One region of the Lysinibacillus sp. FSL R7-0073 genome, then DNA from elsewhere that is predicted to be linked to it. Evidence: riboswitches for the same ligand, from Rfam matches in the RefSeq annotation. Region 1 holds a riboswitch; each other region holds the start of a gene.
The links. Region 1 has a riboswitch for S-adenosylmethionine ahead of MKY88_RS08325 (YezD family protein). Riboswitches for the same ligand answer to the same signal wherever they lie in the genome.
Positions count from the first base shown of each region.

Region 2: another riboswitch for S-adenosylmethionine. It lies ahead of MKY88_RS13550 (Na+/H+ antiporter NhaC family protein); the one in region 1 lies ahead of MKY88_RS08325 (YezD family protein).
Region 3: another riboswitch for S-adenosylmethionine. It lies ahead of MKY88_RS02200 (MetQ/NlpA family ABC transporter substrate-binding protein); the one in region 1 lies ahead of MKY88_RS08325 (YezD family protein).
Region 4: another riboswitch for S-adenosylmethionine. It lies ahead of metK (methionine adenosyltransferase); the one in region 1 lies ahead of MKY88_RS08325 (YezD family protein).

Region 1 is NZ_JBBPAS010000001.1:1,749,476-1,754,406, reverse strand. It holds gene MKY88_RS08345 (formate--tetrahydrofolate ligase) at 1-787, opposite strand, end outside; gene MKY88_RS08340 (cold-shock protein) at 1,001-1,201, shown strand; gene MKY88_RS08335 (VOC family protein) at 1,306-2,091, opposite strand; gene MKY88_RS08330 (flavin reductase family protein) at 2,250-2,735, shown strand; gene MKY88_RS08325 (YezD family protein) at 2,819-2,974, opposite strand; SAM riboswitch class I at 3,044-3,138, opposite strand; gene MKY88_RS08320 (DUF418 domain-containing protein) at 3,309-4,403, opposite strand; gene MKY88_RS08315 (TetR/AcrR family transcriptional regulator) at 4,387-4,931, opposite strand, start outside.
Region 2 is NZ_JBBPAS010000001.1:2,717,366-2,722,296, forward strand. It holds gene MKY88_RS13545 (VanZ family protein) at 1-809, shown strand, start outside; gene MKY88_RS13550 (Na+/H+ antiporter NhaC family protein) at 1,083-2,363, opposite strand; SAM riboswitch class I at 2,468-2,571, opposite strand; gene MKY88_RS13555 (DUF3953 domain-containing protein) at 2,689-2,925, opposite strand; gene MKY88_RS24625 (LysE family transporter) at 3,063-3,383, shown strand; gene MKY88_RS13565 (class I SAM-dependent methyltransferase) at 4,382-4,931, shown strand, end outside.
Region 3 is NZ_JBBPAS010000001.1:464,328-469,258, reverse strand. It holds gene MKY88_RS02220 (PucR family transcriptional regulator) at 1-380, shown strand, start outside; gene MKY88_RS02215 (carbon-nitrogen family hydrolase) at 428-1,219, opposite strand; gene MKY88_RS02210 (pyridoxal phosphate-dependent aminotransferase) at 1,316-2,479, shown strand; gene MKY88_RS02205 (PPC domain-containing DNA-binding protein) at 2,511-3,029, opposite strand; SAM riboswitch class I at 3,152-3,257, shown strand; gene MKY88_RS02200 (MetQ/NlpA family ABC transporter substrate-binding protein) at 3,346-4,176, shown strand; gene MKY88_RS02195 (methionine ABC transporter ATP-binding protein) at 4,271-4,931, shown strand, end outside.
Region 4 is NZ_JBBPAS010000001.1:3,685,510-3,690,440, forward strand. It holds gene MKY88_RS18400 (gamma carbonic anhydrase) at 1-251, shown strand, start outside; gene metK (methionine adenosyltransferase) at 422-1,618, opposite strand; SAM riboswitch class I at 1,902-2,020, opposite strand; gene pckA (phosphoenolpyruvate carboxykinase (ATP)) at 2,413-3,999, shown strand; gene MKY88_RS18415 (alpha/beta hydrolase) at 4,087-4,931, shown strand, end outside.

The DNA.
Region 1 (4,931 bases):
TTTGTACTAAGTTTGGCTTAAAGGCATCCTTCAATAATAATGTTAAGGCACCCTCTACCTGTAAATCACGCACAAAAACAGGCTCACGCTCAAATGTGTAGCCAATTACAATGCTAGCGATGCGCTCGCGTAAATCCTCAATGCTTGTTGCTAAACAGAACACTGCCATAATTTCGGAGGCAACCGTAATATCAAAGCCGTCTTCACGTGGCATGCCTTGAACAGGCCCTCCTAATCCTACAATCACTTTCCGTAATGAACGATCATTCAAGTCCATTACACGTTTCCAAATAATACGTCGTGGATCAATGTTTAAGACATTCCCTTGGTGGATATGATTATCAATAAATGCGGATAAAGCATTATTGGCTGTTGTTATCGCATGAAGGTCACCAGTGAAGTGTAAGTTAATATCCTCCATTGGTACTACCTGTGCATAGCCTCCGCCTGTTGCGCCACCTTTTACGCCCATTACTGGACCAAGAGATGGTTCACGTAAAGCTACCATCACTTTCTTATTTAATTGATGAAGGGCATCAGCTAGTCCTACAGTCACAGTCGACTTCCCTTCACCTGCTGGGGTTGGACTAATAGCTGACACTAATACAACCTTTGCGTCCTCACCTTGAGCTGTAATTTTTAATGGGTCAATCTTCGCTTTGTAGCGGCCATACTGCTCAAGTGCATCCTCTGGAATACCTGCAGCATTGGCAATTTCCGTAATAGGTTTGATCACTGCTTGACTCGCGATTTCTAAATCTGATAATGGTTGATTTTTCGTTGTCATTTGGCATCCTACTTTCTATGTTGGTCATTTCCATTATAGTCTTAATTGTGAAAAAAAAGAAAGTCAGATATGCTAGCATTCCGACAATCAATTGACATTTTTGTTCAATTCATGTATGTTCTAAGAGAAAATGCAATTTTTTCACATTTTATCATTGATAGCACGACTTTATTAACTTTATTTTACATTCAAGCGCATTGGAGGCGAATGCTTATGCAACATGGGATCGTAAAGTGGTTCAATAATGAAAAGGGTTATGGCTTTATTGAATGTGATGATGGAGAAGATGTATTTGTACATTTTACGGGCATCCAGGAGGAAGGCTTCCGTACACTTGAAGAAGGTCAAAAGGTTTCATTTGATGTTGTGGAAGGCAATCGCGGCCCGCAAGCATCAAATGTTGTAAAATTATAAGCTACAAAATAGTAAGTGGATGAAGTATTTGAAAATAGCTCAATCCGCTTTTTTACATGTTTGCACATAAAAATCCACTTCAACAATTGAAGTGGATTTTTAATTTATCTATTAATCCAATAAAAAGCACCTGGGCAAACTAATGTTTCCTTTGTTCGGTGTGGATCTTTCAGTGTTACACCGATTGGCCCTTCTTTTAAATGCCCAAGCGTCATGCTAGATGCTGCCGCCTCCTCATAAAAATCCAAGCGCATATTCGGTAGCTGTAGAGATATAAACTGCTCATGCTGCTCAAAATCGGGTAATTGTAATACCTTCTGCCAAAGCTGCACCGTTTCCTCCACATCCTTGACAAAAAACTGGATGGATTCCATTGTAATGGCTTGTTTTTCATCGATCGCGCCACTAGCCTTTAATTGAGCCAAACGTTCCTCATCGTCATCTGCCCATTCAATTAAGAATGGAAAATCCACTGAAAGGCCAGACATGCCAAAATGCAATAGCTTCCATTCAATTATCGTGCCGTCTGGTCTTGTGCGGCTACAAGCATCCGGACCATATACTTCATAGCCCAATGCACGCAATCGTTGACCCTCGTCTTCAATATTTTTAGTGCGCAAGGCAATTCGTGAAAATCCTTGGCGCTCATGATCACGTTTAAACGTATAATGTAGGGAATATGGGTACAGGGCCGCTTGCTCAAATAAATCACGATCATAAATAGCGATTTGTTCAATATAGCTTAAGCCAAAATAGCTTAGCGTATTGTAAGTCCCCCACATCGTGTGTTGACCACCGTTCACTGTATGGACATTTCGTTTATTGAAGAAAACCTTTATATTTTCCGGTGATTCTACTTGATGTACCAGATGATCAAAATATAAAGTCATGGCAATTCCCCTTTCTTTCCCCCATTAGCTTTACCTGGATGTGTAATTGATTTAATATTTACTTAAGAAAAGGAGTTACTATATGGTATGAAAAAAAGTGCAATTTACCTACTAACTCCGTTAACTAATTTATTACTAACTATAAAGAGGTGATTTGAATGACAGATCATGTAGCTGCTTTTAAATTGGCATTAGGTAACTATCCTACAGGTGTAACGGTTGTTACAGCATGTCATGAAACGAATCCAATTGGCTTAACAGTCAATTCTTTTGCATCTGTTTCCATTGACCCACTACTTATTTTATGGTCACTCGATAAAAAATCTCAGCTCTATCCTTACTTTATGAGTGCGGAAAAATTCGCTGTTAATATGTTAGCGAGTGATCAAGAGCATTTATGTACATTATTTGCAAGTAAAGTCCCGGATCGCTTTGCTCAAGCAAAATGGTCTATTTCTTCTTTAGGGCTACCGATTTTACATGATACAGCAGCTATTTTACAATGTAAATCATTTCAGCAGATAGATGCAGGTGATCACACTATTTTTATTGGGCAAGTGCTAGATATTACTAATACTCAAAAGGAACCGCTTCTCTATCATCGCCGTCATATCGGTCAGATTCCAAAAAGCTTTTATAGCTAATGCCATAAAAAAAGGGCCACTTGTAAGCAACGGAAATCATGCTTATTGGTGGCCTTTTCACATCGTTCAACTGAAATGATCATTTATTTCTTCTGAGGAAATCTCTGCTTTTCAAGCCTATTAATTTGAACAATTACACCATCCTGAATCGTAATATGCACTTCACCAAATTCAAGATTTTGAATGGCCTTTGCAATAGCCTCTAACTTCTTATCTTCTACCTTTGCCGACTGAGCCATACGATACACCCCTTCTTTATCATCCTTGTTGTACAAAAGAGGCCAATGCATCAAGCTGATTGATAGCCCCTCCTATCTCTCAGATACATCTGTTGGAATTGGCACCTATTTTTCGGTTGCCGTGGCTTCATTGGGCCAAGTCCCTCCACCTATCTTGATAAGAGTACTGCGTTTCTTGAAAATAATTCTATAATTCTGTTATACGATTGTCAATATAAAATATTAGAAAACCTAGCTGAATACTTTGTAATGATTATTTTTGATTAGAAAACTATCTATATCTAAAGTATTTTATGCCTAATCAGTGAGAAATAGATGGCTATCCATTAATTTATTACGAACTCCATTTCCTCATCATGAATTCAAGAGGACCTCGACGATGTTTAGCTCTCCACCATACAGAAACAAACACACATCCTAAAAAGTAACAGCAGGCGTATAGCATGGAAAAAGCAAGCGTTTGATTCTCCAACTTTTGGCAAACAATTAATATTCCAATCCCAATAAAAACATGGCCAACATAATGCGTTAAAGACATTTGTCCCGTTAAGATCAAAGCTTCAATCACTTTATTTTTAGATGTCTCAACAAGATAGATGGAGCCTACGATAAGGACAATAGCTGAAGCCGAATTAGATAGAACATACATCATATTCGGGGGAATCGGTCCCGTATCAAATAAATACAATGCACTCTCTACATCTAATAAATGGATCGTTGTCATCTTAATAAATATCGTTGAAAAAGTCTCCGTCATTATGACTAGCAATAAACCAGTCACAAATAGGATTTTTCTTAATGTACGATTTGTTAAATCAAATGTGCCGATTAACATGCCCATCAGAAAGAAACAAACCCAGGGGAATAGTGGGTGATAGCCATTAAACATCAAATTTCTTATAAATCCTGCTGGTGTCCAAAAATCCAGATACTCTAGTAATATATATGTTGGATGCCAACCAGCAAGGTAATTAAATTGAATTTGAAGCCATTGTGAAAGGATGAGGATGACACCGATTATGAACATCATCCATTTCTTAGATTGGGCAATCAAACATGCGGCAACAAACATATACACGCCATAATAATGTAATATATCTCCTGTCCAACCGACCGCATATAGTACTATCCCTATCACGAATAACAAAAATGACCTCTTCCACAAAGTAAGTCGATTCTCGCGAAGAAGCATTGGGTCCTTAGTCTCTCTAGCGTGACGAGTCATTAAAGCTGTCCCTATTCCTGCTAGCATGACAAATACGGCCGAGGCACGCCCCTCAAACATATTTTGTAAAGCAATCAACCATGTTGAACCATTCGTTGTAGAACCCGTTACGACACCAAAATTGACAATAAACATACCAAGCATAGCGAGAGCTCTTGCAAAATCAAGACCTTCAATGCGCCGATCATCATTTCTTTTTGTCATCTTTGCCCCCTTGGATAACGCTATGTACAGCCTCCTTCCAAATAGCTCTATAGTTCAATTGGTTACCTGTTAACATGAAATTACCGATATTATCATAGACCAAGGCTAGCATCTGTGCCTTTGCTTCTATATTGGGAGTATCCTCTAGAACTCCTAGCCGCACGCCCCATTGTAGGACTTCAACAAAGCTTGTTAAAAAGCTTGTTTCTAGCTCTACTAATTGTTTCTTATAGCTTTCATCGCGAGCTGCTAAAAGTACATATTGGTTAAATATTTTATTAAAATAAGGATCCTTGCCCTGCGCCTCAATAGACTTATAGCCCAGCTCGAGTAATTCCTCCTTGAAATTAACAGGAGAAAGCTCTTTATAATCCACAGCGACATCCTGTTCAATTACTTTATACAGTTCATCAAATAAGTAGGCGATTAATTGATCCTTTGATTGAAAATAATAATAAATGGCTGGTTTTGATATACCAACCTCTGCAGCAATCATGGCTAAGCTAGTTTTTTCAAACCCTTTTTCTG
Region 2 (4,931 bases), 970 kb from region 1:
TTATGAACATTGTCTACGCCCAACAGGAGTTTGGTCATCTAGCAATAAACGCATATACAAAATCAAAAATGTCAGATGTTCATGTATCCACATCATTGGAATTAAGCGCAGCACCCATCGTTGCTCCTGTCTATAAGAAAATCATTCAAGAGGATGACGTAAAAGACCTATTACAACAGAAACTAGGATTATCAGAGATGAATGCATCTGATGCCAAGGACAATGACGAAACGCTAGTGGAAGATAAGAATGGGGTCCCGTATACATTGGTTACAAATAATTCAGAGGGACAATGGTGGTTAACCGAGAATAATTATACGCCGGAGCAAACTTCAGCTGAAGGGCAAGAAGAAAAGGCGAAGTCATTGATGGATGAACTTTCTATACTACCACCTCAAGATGCAGAATTTGCTGTACAGGAGAATGGTGAATTTGAATGGACATTACCAGACCGTCCTGATGTAAATAAAGATTACTGGACTGGAGATGCCAGTCTTGGCCTAAAGCCGGATGGTCACATCTATTCATTAACATACAGTCTTCATGAAAATCAATTTATACGGGAGGTAAATATACTGTCTCCTGCAGAAATATATGAACGAATAAAGGAAGGCGATTTTCCTCAAATAAAGTATAACGCACTCGTACAGGAGGAAGACCTGATTATAAAAAAAGGAGACCAAATTGAGATTGAATCGATTGAGCTTTCGTATATGTATGATACAAAAGGATTCTATCAGCCCATATACAATGTTTCTGGCAAGTTCAACGACAATGATTGGTTTACTTTAATTCAGGCAAGAAAGTAACAGCTCGTTCCAAATACTTAAGCAAAGCCCAGGCTTCAATTAATAGAGCAACTGGGCTTTTTTATTTTCGACTGTAAGGGGCTTCGATGACGAAAAATCAAATCTATGAGCGTGAACAATTAGAAATGTTAACGAATGATCAATTAGGTTTAGAGAGCATCTATCTTCAAAGAGTATGTTGAATTTGGTAGTATATTACCAAATACTAAAAATGACAAAAGTCATCGAGAGTGAACTTCTCAACGGCTTTTGTCTACAGTCTGAAAATAAAGTTTAGGCTTTCTTTTTTTTCGGGTATCCAATGAGTATCGCTATCACACCACAAATACCAATAAGAATTGGATAGAAAGAGTACGGCAAGATACTAACTGGCGATATTTTAGCTACGCTTGCGGCTACAAGGAATTGGGCTCCGTATGGGAGAAGACCTTGGACTGTACAGGAGAAAATATCTAAAATACTTGCGGACTTTCTCGGCTCAATCTCATACTGGTCAGCAATATTTTTGGCAAGCGGCCCGGCAATTAAAATAGCAATTGTATTATTAGCCGTAGATAAATTAGTTAGACCCACAAGACCAGCTATACCAAATTCAGCACCCTTCTGCGATTTAATCCTGCGCGTTGCAAGACGGAGCAAAAAGTCAATTCCACCATTAAATTTAATAACCTCCACCATTCCAGCTATTAATATAGCTAGAAAGGCGATTTCATACATCCCTTCCATTCCTTCGCCAATCTTTTGTATAAGGCTCATTATGTGATAGCTGCCATCTGCTAAGCCAACAGCACCGGCGAGAATAATCCCTAATGCAAGAACGAGGAAAACATTCATTCCAGATAACGCTAAAATAATAACTAAAACATAGGGAATAATTTTTATCCAATTATAGCTTAGATGCTCTACTTGAGCTGCTTCCCCGGATGTCATAAACCCTAAAATAATGCTTGTGATAATAGCTGCCGGCAATACAATCCAAAAATTGACCTTAAATTTGTCCTTCATTTGCGCGCCTTGTGAACGAACGGCAGTAATAGTAGTATCTGAAATAAAAGATAAATTATCACCAAACATCGAACCGCCTACAACCGCTGCCATCACTAAAGCAATAGATAGCTCCGTAAGATCGCTTATCCCAACTCCAATTGGCGCCAGCGCAACAATCGTCCCCACTGATGTACCCATGGATAGAGAGATGAAACAGGCAATGATGAATAAACCTACGATAAGCAGGTTTTGCGGAATAATCGATAAAGCAAAGTTAACAGTGGAATCTACGGCCCCCATCCCCTTCGCTACCTCTGAAAATGCCCCTGCTAATAGAAAAATAATAACCATCAGCATGACATTTAAATTTCCCGCACCTTGGCAAAAAATATCAACCTTTCGGGAAAACGATTCTTTTCGATTCATCGCTAGAGCTACAGCACCCGAAATGCTGATGGCTACAATGACAGGGAACGCATAAAAATCACCCATTATAACCCCTGAACCAATAAATAAAATCATAAAAACAACAAATGGGATTAGCGCCCATGGATTCTCTTTCTTCATTGTCTACCTCCAAAAATTAAAAATCAGCCATGTTTTTTATTTTTTCACCATAAAAAAGGCCTCATCTTGAAATAACAAGAAGAGGCCTTATATTTAAAACGCTCCTCTTATCTATCAAGAACATTGCTTGCTGGATTTGGCACAGTAACTTAATAGTTCCGCTGCCGAGATTTCATCGGGCCAGTCCCTCCATCTCTCTTGATAAGAAGAAAAAATATTATTTTTGACACAATATTAAAATACTAAAATAAAATATCCATAATTGCAACATGTTTTTAATTAGAAAAAATTCTCAGAATTATCATCAAGTGCGGAATTCAACTTTTTAGACTAATAATACGAAGCTTTGAATGGACACATAAACCGAAAAGATAAATACCCCGACTAGAAACCAACCATATAATTTTCTCTCTCGCCGAAATTCATTAATTCCTAATGTTAACATAAATAAACCTAGAAAAAGGATCATTAAAAAGTTTAGCCGATAATCATGTGGCATAAGTCCGTAAATGGAAAGCGTGATGCCTATCATTGATAAAATAATTTGTACTGTTTTTAACAAAATAATCCCCCTTTTTGCTTGAACGAATACTATCAATTATCTAACCTTTTTTGAATAAACAAATTCTATGATGGGTGAGATGACAAATGTAAGCCCAACAACTAAGATCAAGGGATATTTTTCATGTCATTTAAATCATGCTTTGCCTTTTAACCTTCCAAGCTTTCCGAGATACGTTTGCGCCTAAAAAGCTAAATTTACATGGAGAAGCGATTGAAAAGACATCATTATGGGCCTATTTTTTTACAGGTGTTTGGTTAGTAGTTTCTGCACCAACTGCAATCGTTTGGTTCGCAATGGTTGGTGGCAGTGTAGCATGTACAACTATTGGACATTCAGCTACTGAAAGCTTACTTCCCTTCTTCTTCGGATTTATCACCGTTTCAATCCTTTGGGGGCTAATCCTTTCATATTTAAGTAGCATAGGTGGTAAAATAATGGGGAAAAGGCTTATGTAAATATGTTCGTTTATTTCAGGATTACTCTTTTTGTACGTTACTTTTTATGTATTCTGGAATGGTTTTGAAAAACCTATGTTTTTAATGTTGGTGGCAGAGAAAAAATAAGCGCTTATCCGTGTGTTTATATCTGTCACATTAGCACATTTCATTGCATGATGCCTGCCAAATACTAGTAGTGGTGGTAGAGGGCTAGATTACCCCATAAATTAATTCTCTTAAAATCTCATAAAACAAAAAACCAGATGCCCCTCATAGAAGAGCGCCTGGTTTTATTGTGAAAGTGAATCTTACTAACTTACTTAGTTTTGATTCGTATTAATACTACGCTAAGTTGGGGCGTGGAACAAGTTAAAATATTTTCCATTCAATTTTTGGTAGGAATTTATGTTTTTTCGAGCATAGGAGTTACGCATGTCCTATGTATTTTGCAAGTAGGAAACCTACAAAAAAGACTAGATACCTACATAATTTATGCAAGTTCTAGCCTTTTAAGTGAAAGTGAATCTTACTAATTAATATTGCTTAGCTTTAGATTCATTTATGAATACGAATAAACAGCTAAAAGGTTTCATTATTTGTCCTATTTTTTCGTAAAAAATAGGATTACCCGCACAAAAAGACCAGGAAGTCACGAAATAAGTGAATCCTGGTCTTTTTGAGAAAAGTGAATGTTACTAGCTTGCTTTAGTTTTTTTGTATTCTACTAATGAGATAGACGGTTGACGTTGCAATAAGTTACATAAAATTTAAAAATATTTTAATCGATTACTTGAATGGCAAAACCAAATATACCCTCTCCCCCATCTTCTGTAATACTACCTTTTTTATAAATAAAAATATCCAATTATATTTTAATCACATTCAAACTGCTGGATATACACAAAAACTTGACAAAAAAATTTATTTGCGCTATAATTTACATTTAATATTTTTTCTTATATAATAGGATTCTCCTGGCCAGGGGAATCCTATTTTTTATTGTAAGGAGTGTTCGGATGAAGAAGCAGAAATCTAGTATAACTTCATTAATAGCCGCCTTTAGCAGAGCCCACCATAGTCAATTTGATACGCCGAAAATATTTGATGATTATCTAGCACAGGAATTAATCTCCAAGGATGAATTTCAAAGTATTGAAGACAATATGGTGCAAGGTATTGAATTCTTCAACGAGGAAATTGCCAAAAAATATAAAGGCAAATCGAGAGAATTATTAAAATGGATTACGCAAGTTCAACTAGCGCCGACTCCCTTGGCACGTTCCGCATATTGTGAAAGAGTCTTACAAAACGAAATACAGCTCGGTGTTAAGCAATATGTTATTTTAGGTGCTGGTTTGGATACATTCGCTTTTCGACACCTCCACTTAGAACATGTATTAGAAATATTTGAGATTGATTTCCCAACCACACAAGCATTCAAAAAACAAAAATTACAAGAAGCGTCACTCAACCGCATCAATAATTTACATTTTGTGGCGATGGATTTTACGAAACAATTTCATAGTCAACCTCTTTTGGATCAAGGCTTTCAGTTTAAGAAAACAT
Region 3 (4,931 bases), 1.3 Mb from region 1:
AAACTGCATTAGAAACATTATATATTTGCCGCAAAGTCCAAACTTCCTCGTTCTTTTATGATGATTTGCATTTATATCATTTAATCTACAAATTACAAATGCAGGTGAATTTAAAGGAAGTTATAAACGACTATTTACAGCCAGTTATTGAGTACGATGAAAAATATAACAGCAAGCTTCTTGAAACATTACAAGTCTATTTACAATCAAATGGCTCTAAGCAGCAAACTGCTAACCAATTGTTTATCGTTCGTCAAACACTCTATCACCGCTTAAAAAAGCTTGAAAGTTTACTCGGGGAAAATTTCATGAAGGGTCATAATCGCATCACATTGGAATTTATGCTCCTTGCAAACTCCTTAATTGATGACAAGAGTTAAAAAATAGGCACGTTCAAGAGGCTCTCCCCCTTAAACGTGCCATCTCATTATCCTTTCACAACATCTTGATAAAGTCCTGGTCGACGATCATCGTATACAGGAATTCTTCCACGTACTTCATCAACGATGGAGAAATCTACATCAATTACTGCTACTTCCTCGTCTTCAGCACCAACCCAAAGCACTTCACCCCATGGCTGAATAATCATCGATTGCCCATTAAAGTTTTCTACTTTTCTCGAAATACGGTTAACTGCTATAACAAAGCATTGGTTTTCAATCGCTCGGGCTTGCAGCAATGTTTTCCAATGATCAATTCTTGGTGTCGGCCATTGTGCTGGTACAAACAGCACCTTAGCTCCTTGAAGGGCATGCGCACGTAACCATTCAGGGAAACGAATATCATAGCAAATGACACCAGCCGCCTCAATAGGTCCTAGCGCGAATCGATTCATTTCATCTCCAGCTTCTAAGTAAAGATGCTCGTCCATTAATCGGAAAAGATGGGCCTTGCTATATTCCCCAACAAGTACTCCATTGTTATCAAATGTATACATCGTATTGTAAAACTTGTCGCCCTTTTTTATGGAAACAGAGCCACCGACAATATGTACACTAAGTTCCTTCGCTAAGTGTGCTAAAAATGCTTTTGTACGCTCACCGTTAACGTCCGCCAATTCTGGAAGCTTCTCCAGTGCGTAGCCCGTATTCCACATTTCCGGTAGCACAATAATTTCTGCCCCTAGTTTTGCGGCTTCACGAATCTTGTCCTCTGCCCGTGTAAAATTTTCTTCTACTTTGCCGAAGCCAATGTTTAACTGAATACAACCGATTTTCATATTAATTCCTCCTATAGACAATTAACAAAAAAAGTACTACTATTTGCTTCATATTCTTCAATAATAATTATTATATTCTGAAAAAGGTGATCATGCATGGAATTCTCTAAAAAACTACAGCAATTACCCACTCAATTTTTTGCGGCGCTCGTCCAAAAAGTAAACAATGCCCTGGAAGAAGGACGTGATGTGATTAATCTTGGGCAAGGAAATCCCGACCAACCTACGCCTACTCATATCATTCAAGCATTACAGGAAGCAGCTGAAAATCCTCAAAACCACAAATATTCGCCATTCCGTGGTATCGGCGAATTACGTCAAGCCGCTGCTGACTTTTATAAACGGGAATATGATGTGGAGATTGATCCCGACACTGAAGTAGCCATTCTTGGTGGCACAAAAATTGGTCTTGTTGAGCTACCTTTGGCTGTGTTAAATCCTGGTGATACGATGCTATTACCAGACCCAGGCTATCCAGACTACTTATCTGGAGTTGTATTAGGTGATGTAAATTTTGAAGTAATGCCTCTTTTTGCTGAGAATAATTTCTTACCTGATTATGATGCCCTCCCTAAAGAAGTTAAGGAAAAAGCCAAGTTACTTTACTTAAATTACCCAAATAATCCTACGGGTGGTACAGCAACACTTGAATTTTTTGAAGAAACCATTCGTTTTGCTAAGGAGCATAATATCATCGTATCACATGATTTTGCTTATGGTGCGATTGGATTTGATGGCAATAAACCCATTAGTTTCTTACAGGCCAATGGCGCAAAAGAGGTTGGAATCGAAATGTACACATTATCAAAGACTTATAATATGGCAGGTTGGCGTATAGGCTTTGCTGTTGGTAATGCAGATTTGATTGCCGCGATTAATCTTATTCAAGATCATTTGTTTTGTAGTCAATTTCCTGCTATTCAACAAGCAGCAGCTGTTGCACTTACATCTTCACAGGAATGTGCAGATGAGCTAAGAGCTACCTATGAGCGTCGTCGAAATGTACTATTCGAAGAAGCTCATAGAATCGGCTGGCAAGTAACGGCACCAAAGGGCTCCTTCTTTGCCTGGCTCCCTGTCCCATTAGGTTTTACTAGCGAACAATTTGCTGATATATTGCTCGACAAAGCTGATATTGCGGTAGCCGCAGGTAATGGCTTTGGTCAATATGGGGAAGGCTATGTGCGTATTGGCTTGCTTGTAAGCGAGGAACGTTTACGAGAAGCCATGCATAGAATTGAGCAATTGAACTTATTTTAGCATGGAACAAAATGGAGTCCAGTAGCTTTCACTAGCTACTGGACTTACTATTTTCAATTTTCCTTGGAAGATCTAATCCATGTTCTAATGGATAAAATTGTATGTGACCTGTTTCATCGTCCAACTGACGGATATGCTGAATGCCCTGAACTTCTGCCAGCACTACATCTGCTGTAATGACAATATTCCCACCCTTTAAAAAATGACCGCCTGAAACCACTCCCCATTGATCGCTCATGGAACCATGGAAATGCGTTTCATATTGTGCATCACGCTTACAAACAACTCCTGAACCTTGGATAAACTCGAGTGGCCCCTCTTTCTCGACCACATCACTAAATCGAACTTTAATGTGGGAAGTTTCATCTGGCACTAAATAAACAAAGCTACTTTTTTGAAAACTACCAATACAACTAATTATGGTTGCCGATTCAATTTTATTCTCTTCACAAAGTGCCTCAATTCCTTCAATAATGTCTGTTCCCATGAGAAGACGAGCACTAATCACCTTACCAAATGAACCTATGCCATAATTAACTCTTACGGACATTCTTCACCCTCCTTCGCGACAAAATATTATAACAATATAAAAAATTTTAAAAATATTTATTGACTTACTATACCCTATAAATTATATTAGTTCTATCGGAAATACAAAAATATAATATGAATCTCTTATCAAGAGTAGCTGAGGGACTGGCCCTATGAAGCTCGGCAACCTCCTTTTATGAAGGAAGGTGCTAAATCCTGCAAACGAAATTCGTTTGATAGATAAGAGAGGACTTTTTTCATGAGCCTCTCTTAATTTGTAAGAGAGTTTTTTTTATTTTCAAAAACCGATAAAACAATTTTTGGAGGTCGTTTTCATGAAGAAGAAAAATAAATTTTTAGTAGGTTTAGCAAGTCTTACATTAGTAGCAGCACTAGCGGGCTGTGGCTCTAAAGAAGATAGTAAAGGAAAAAGCGAAGCTATCGATGAAAATAAAATTGTCGTGGGTGTCACTTCAGGACCTCATGAGCAAATTGCAGAGGTAGCTGCTAAAGTCGCAAAGGAAAAAGGTCTAGAAGTAGAACTAAAATCATTTTCTGATTATGTTTTACCAAATACATCCTTAGCTGAAGGTGATCTTGATGCAAACAGCTATCAGCATAAGCCTTTCCTCGATACATTTAATAAAGATCACGATACAGATTTAGTACCGGTTGGCAAAACTATTTTAAATCCAATGGGTATTTACTCTGAAAAATATAAATCATTGGATGACGTTCCTGAAGGCGCAACATTTGGCTTACCGAATGACCCAACAAATGGAGCGCGTGCTCTCTTTGTTTTACAAGAGGCAGGCTATATTAAATTAAAAGATGGAGCGGACTTAACAGCATCCGTTCGTGACGTGGAAGAAAACAAAAAGAATTTAAAATTCATAGAATTAGAAGCTGCACAAATTCCAAAACAGCTTAGTGAAGTAGATGTAGCTGCTATTAATACTAACTTTGCGCTGGAAGCTGGCATTAATCCGCAAGAGGACTCTATTCTTTTAGAATCTACTGACTCTCCATATGTGAACTACATTGTCGTTCGTGCAGAAAATGAAAACGACCCAACGATTAAAAAGTTCATTGAGGCTTATCAATCTGATGAAGTGCGCCAATTCATTGAAGAGGAATTCAAAGGTTCTGTAATCCCTAGCTGGTAATACGTGCGATAAGCTAAAGAATCTGCCAAATTTCCACTATGGAAACCGCGCAGATTCTTGCTTTTTAGAAGTTAAGAAAGGAGCAACCAATCTGATGATTCAATTACAAAATATTTCAAAAGAATATAAGACGAAAAAAGGCAGTATAAAGGCTGTAGATGGCATCAATCTTCATGTAAAAAAAGGGCAAATTCATGGTGTAATTGGGTATAGCGGTGCTGGTAAAAGTACGCTGATTCGTTGTGTTAATTTACTAGAGCGTCCTTCAGCAGGCAAAGTCTTGATTGACAATGTGGATATTACTACCCTTTCACTTCATGACTTACGTCAAACACGACAAAAGATCGGTATGATTTTTCAACATTTTAATCTCTTAAAGACAGCAACGGTTTATAACAATATTGCTGTTCCCTTAAAGCTACTTGGTTATAACGAAACAGACGTCAAAAATCGTGTGGCTAAATATGCCGAAATTGTAGGTTTAACAGAAAAGCTAGATAGCTACCCTAATCAGCTTTCAGGTGGACAAAAGCAACGTGTCGCAATTGCACGCGCTCTAGCGCAAGAGCCTGAAATTTTACTCAGTGATGAAGCAACAAGTGCGCTTGATCCTGAGACTACAGAGGCTATTCTTGAACTATTATTAAAAATTAATCGTGAATTAGGAATTACAATCCTACTGATTACACATGAAATGAATGTCATTCAGAAAGTTTGTGATGAGGTATCTGTTCTAGAAGCAGGGAAAGTAGTTG
Region 4 (4,931 bases), 1.9 Mb from region 1:
GTACCATTCGAAAAAATGCCTTAATCGGTATGGGCTCCATTATTTTAGACGGAGCAGAGATTGGAGAGGGTGCATTTATTGGAGCCGGAAGTCTCGTGCCTCCTGGTAAAGTCATACCTCCAAATAGCTTAGCATTAGGTCGTCCAGCGAAAGTTGTCCGAGAATTAAACGCTGAGGATAAAGAGGATATGGAACGTATCGTACGTGAATACGCAGAAAAAGGTCAGTATTATAAATCTCTACAAAAATAAAAGCTTATAAAGAAATTGATCCATTATAAAAAATCCCCGCTTTCCATGACAATTTTCAAGGAATAAAGGCGAGGCATTTTTGCAAAAAAACAAAAGGGGCAGAAAAGCCCCTTTTGTTCATAATACATTAGAATAATTTTCTAACGACTTCAGCACTTTAGCACAATAGTTTACAGACGTGCTTTTACGCGTAATGCGTCAGCTTTATCAGTTTGTTCCCATGGTACATTTAAATCTGTACGACCAAAGTGACCATAGGCTGCAGTTTGTTTATAAATTGGACGACGAAGATCAAGCATTTTAATAATACCTGCTGGGCGTAAATCAAATAGCTCACGAACCCATTCTACGATTTCGCTTTCCTTCACTTTTCCTGTACCAAATGTATCAACAGCAATGGAAACAGGCTGTGCCACACCAATTGCATAAGCCAGTTGTACTTCAGCGCGTTCTGCTAAACCAGCTGCTACAATATTTTTAGCTACATAACGTGCCGCATAGGCAGCTGAACGGTCAACTTTTGTTGCATCCTTACCTGAGAATGCACCGCCACCGTGTCGTGCATAGCCACCGTATGTATCAACAATTATCTTACGGCCCGTTAAACCAGCATCTCCTTTTGGCCCACCAATGACGAAACGGCCAGTCGGATTGATAAAGTATTTTGTGTTTGTATCTAATAATTCGCTTGGCACCACAGGAGCAATCACAAGTTGTTTTAGATCAGCCTGAATTTGTTCAAGTGTTGCTTCTTCATCATGCTGTGTTGAAATAACAATTGTATCGACACGTACAGGTACGTTATTGTCATCGTACTCAATTGTTACTTGTGTTTTACCATCGGGGCGTAAATAAGCTAGCTCACCAGATTTACGAACTTCAGTTAAACGACGTGCTAACTTATGAGCTAAGCTAATTGGTAATGGCATTAGCTCAGGTGTTTCATTACATGCATAGCCAAACATTAAGCCTTGGTCCCCTGCACCAATTGCTTCAATATCTGCATCTGTCATAGAACCCTCACGAGCCTCTAAAGCTTGGTCAACACCTTGAGCAATATCTGGAGATTGCTCACCAATTGCTACAAGTACCGCTAAGTTTTCAGCATCAAAGCCATATTTTCCACGTGTATATCCGATTTCTGCAACAGTATCACGTACAATACCTTTGATATCTACATAAGTAGAAGTAGTAATTTCTCCTGCTACTAATACTAATCCTGTTGTTACAGTTGTCTCACACGCTACACGTGCATTTGGATCTTCTGCTAAAATAGCATCTAAAATGGCATCCGAAATCTGGTCACAAATTTTATCTGGATGCCCTTCTGTTACACTTTCTGATGTAAACAGTCGACGTTTTGTCATTTAGTTTTCCTCCTATTACTCTTACAAAAAGTATTTGAATACGGTACTCATTACCCATGTCAAGTCCGCTCCTAAGGATTGAACTCTCAAGCCGCTGTTGTTGTCATTTCACTTTACGTGAAAAAATAACTGCTACTTTTAACACGAGGATTTCGAAAGATCCGTCATTATAATAAGGAAAGAACTACATATACTTACCTTTACATTGATTTTTAACAATAAAAAAATCCTTTACTCACGTTACTATACATGAGGAAAGGAATAATGACTTCGTTACCTTTCACTCTTATCGTTCAAGGGATTTTCCCTTGCATCAGGTTGGCACCAACGCATGTCGTGAAATAATTCATGCAGGTTGCCGGGTTTCACAGGGCCTGACCCTCCACCAGCTCGGGATAAGAGTATCCGTTCAATTTTCATGTTACTGAAAAGGTAGAACGTTGTCAAATATTTTCTTATGTATTACTGTATAGTAAGGAAGGAACAAATAATCGCCATAAAAATTTTCATTCTTGGGTGATGATGTAAACAGAAGAAAATTAATCCCTACAACATACCTAGCATCTTGTGGTAACATATGTGTGGCTCAAATTTTAGACAATTTACTGTAGCATTGAATGTTTTCTACTCGAAAAACATTATTTTTTGTCAGTTTATTGAAAAGTAATAAAAACTCTAAAATAATTTCTTAATTAGTATAGATTATTTAACCAATTGTGTTATACTATTTTTGAAATTAAGAAAAAATCCCTCTAAATCAAGGGAATACTATAAAAAAGGATGGTATTTAATCGATGAATTCAGTAGAAATTGCAAACGAACTGAAGGAATTATTAAGCGGCGGTAACATTAACGTTCAACTTTCAGTACCACAATTAGCAGAAAAAGCTACTTCTCGTGGTGAGGCAATGTTAACAGTAGATGGCGCAGTTCGTGCAGAAACTGGCAAATACACTGGTCGTTCACCTAAAGATAAATATACAGTAGAAGAAGAAAGCACAAAAGATCAAATTGACTGGGGTAAAGTCAATCAACCAATTTCCTCTGAAGTGTTCGATAACCTGTATGTAAAAGTAATAAAATATTTAAAAGAACAAGATGAATTATTTGTATTCAAAGGCTTTGCTGGTGCTGACAAAGATTCACAATTAAGCATCCAAGTTATTAATGAATACGCTTGGCACAACCTTTTCGCTCATCAATTATTTATCCGTCCAACTAAAGACGAATTAGCTTCGCATGTTGCAGACTTCACTGTCATCTCAGCTCCTAACTTTAAAGCAGATCCTGCGGTTGACGGTACTGCTTCTGAAACATTCATCATTGTATCACTTGAAAAGAAAATTATCTTAATTGGTGGTACTGAATATGCTGGTGAAATGAAAAAATCTATTTTCGGTATTATGAACTACTTATTACCACAACAAGGTATCCTTTCTATGCACTGTTCAGCAAACGTTGGTGAAGCTGGCGACGTAGCATTATTCTTCGGTCTATCTGGTACTGGTAAAACAACATTATCCGCTGATCCAGACCGTAAGCTTATCGGTGACGATGAACACGGCTGGTCTAATAATGGTGTATTCAATATTGAAGGTGGTTGCTATGCAAAAACGATCAACCTTTCTGCTGAAAAAGAACCAGAAATCTACAATGCAATCCGCTTCGGCTCTGTTTTAGAAAACGTAGCTGTTGATCCAGAAACTCGTATTTGTGATTATGATGATGGTTCATTAACAGAAAATACACGTGTAGCTTATCCGATTCAATACATCGAAAACATTGTTGATCCATCTGTAGCAGGTCATCCAAAAACAATCATCTTCCTAACAGCTGATGCGTTTGGCGTATTACCTCCTATCAGTAAATTAACAAAAGAGCAAGCTATGTATCACTTCTTAAGTGGTTTCACTTCAAAACTTGCTGGAACTGAACGTGGTGTAACAGAGCCAGAACCAGTATTCTCTACTTGCTTCGGTTCTCCATTCCTTCCACTTCCTGCAACAGTTTATGCAGAAATGTTAGGTCAAAAAATTGACGAACATGGCGCACAAGTATTCCTAGTGAACACTGGTTGGACTGGTGGCGAATATGGTACTGGTAGCCGTATGAAACTTTCTTATACACGTACAATGGTACGCGCAGCTATCGATGGTAAATTAACAAATGTTGAAACGACACAAGATGCTGTGTTTGGTTTACACATCCCAACAGCCGTTGAAGGTGTACCTTCACAAGTGTTAAATCCTCGTGAAGCATGGGCAGATAAAGCTGCATACGATGCAAAAGCTGCTGAACTTGCAGGCTTATTTAATGAAAACTTTAAGAAATTTGCAAACGTTTCTGAAGCCATCACTACACTTGGTGGCCCATTAAAATAACGACTAGAACAAGAAAAGGGAACGATATGATTCGTTCTCTTTTTCTTTCCCATAAAACATAAATGAAGCTAATTTAGGGAGATACATATGAAAAGAAAATACAAATTACTAGTAACAATCATTACTATATTATTGGCATTATTTATTGGTGCTGGTTTTTTTGCAGGCAACTACTTTTATAATCTGGCATTAAATCCGGATACTGATAAGACAGCTGTTCTAGATGCCCCCCATAATTTAATCGATAGCAATTCAAATGAAGCTAAAGAGAAAGAGGAACGTGAGCAATGGTTTAACAAGCATTATGAGGAGAAGTCAATTCAATCCTTTGATTCTCTTAATCTGCATGCATACGCTATCCAAAACAGCCAGCCCACGGACAAATGGGCAATTATCTTCCATGGCTATTCAAGTGATGGTACACAAATGACTAAGTATGCTAAACAATTTTACGATATGGGCTATCATGTGCTCATTCCTGATGCAAGAGGACATGGTCAGAGTGAAGGTGATTATATCGGCATGGGATGGCATGATCGTTTTGATGTTGTTTCGTGGATTGACAACATTGTAAACGTGAATGAAGATGCTGATATCGTGCTATTTGGGGTTTCGATGGGAGGCGCCACTGTGATGATGGCTTCAGGCGAGGATTTGCCCTCACATGTAAAGGCAATCATTGAGGATTGCGGTTATTCTTCCGTATGGGATGAATTTTCCTATCAATTACAAGCAATCTTTCACTTGCCTTCATTCCCAATTATGCAATTCTCTTCAGTCGTGACTAAACTAAAAGCAGGCTATACTCTAGGAGAAGCTAGTGCTGTTGATCAAGTAGCAAAATCGAAAACCCCCATGCTGTTTATTCATGGAGACAACGATACTTTTGTCCCTTCGACCATGTTGAATGACGTATATGAGGCAGCAAATGG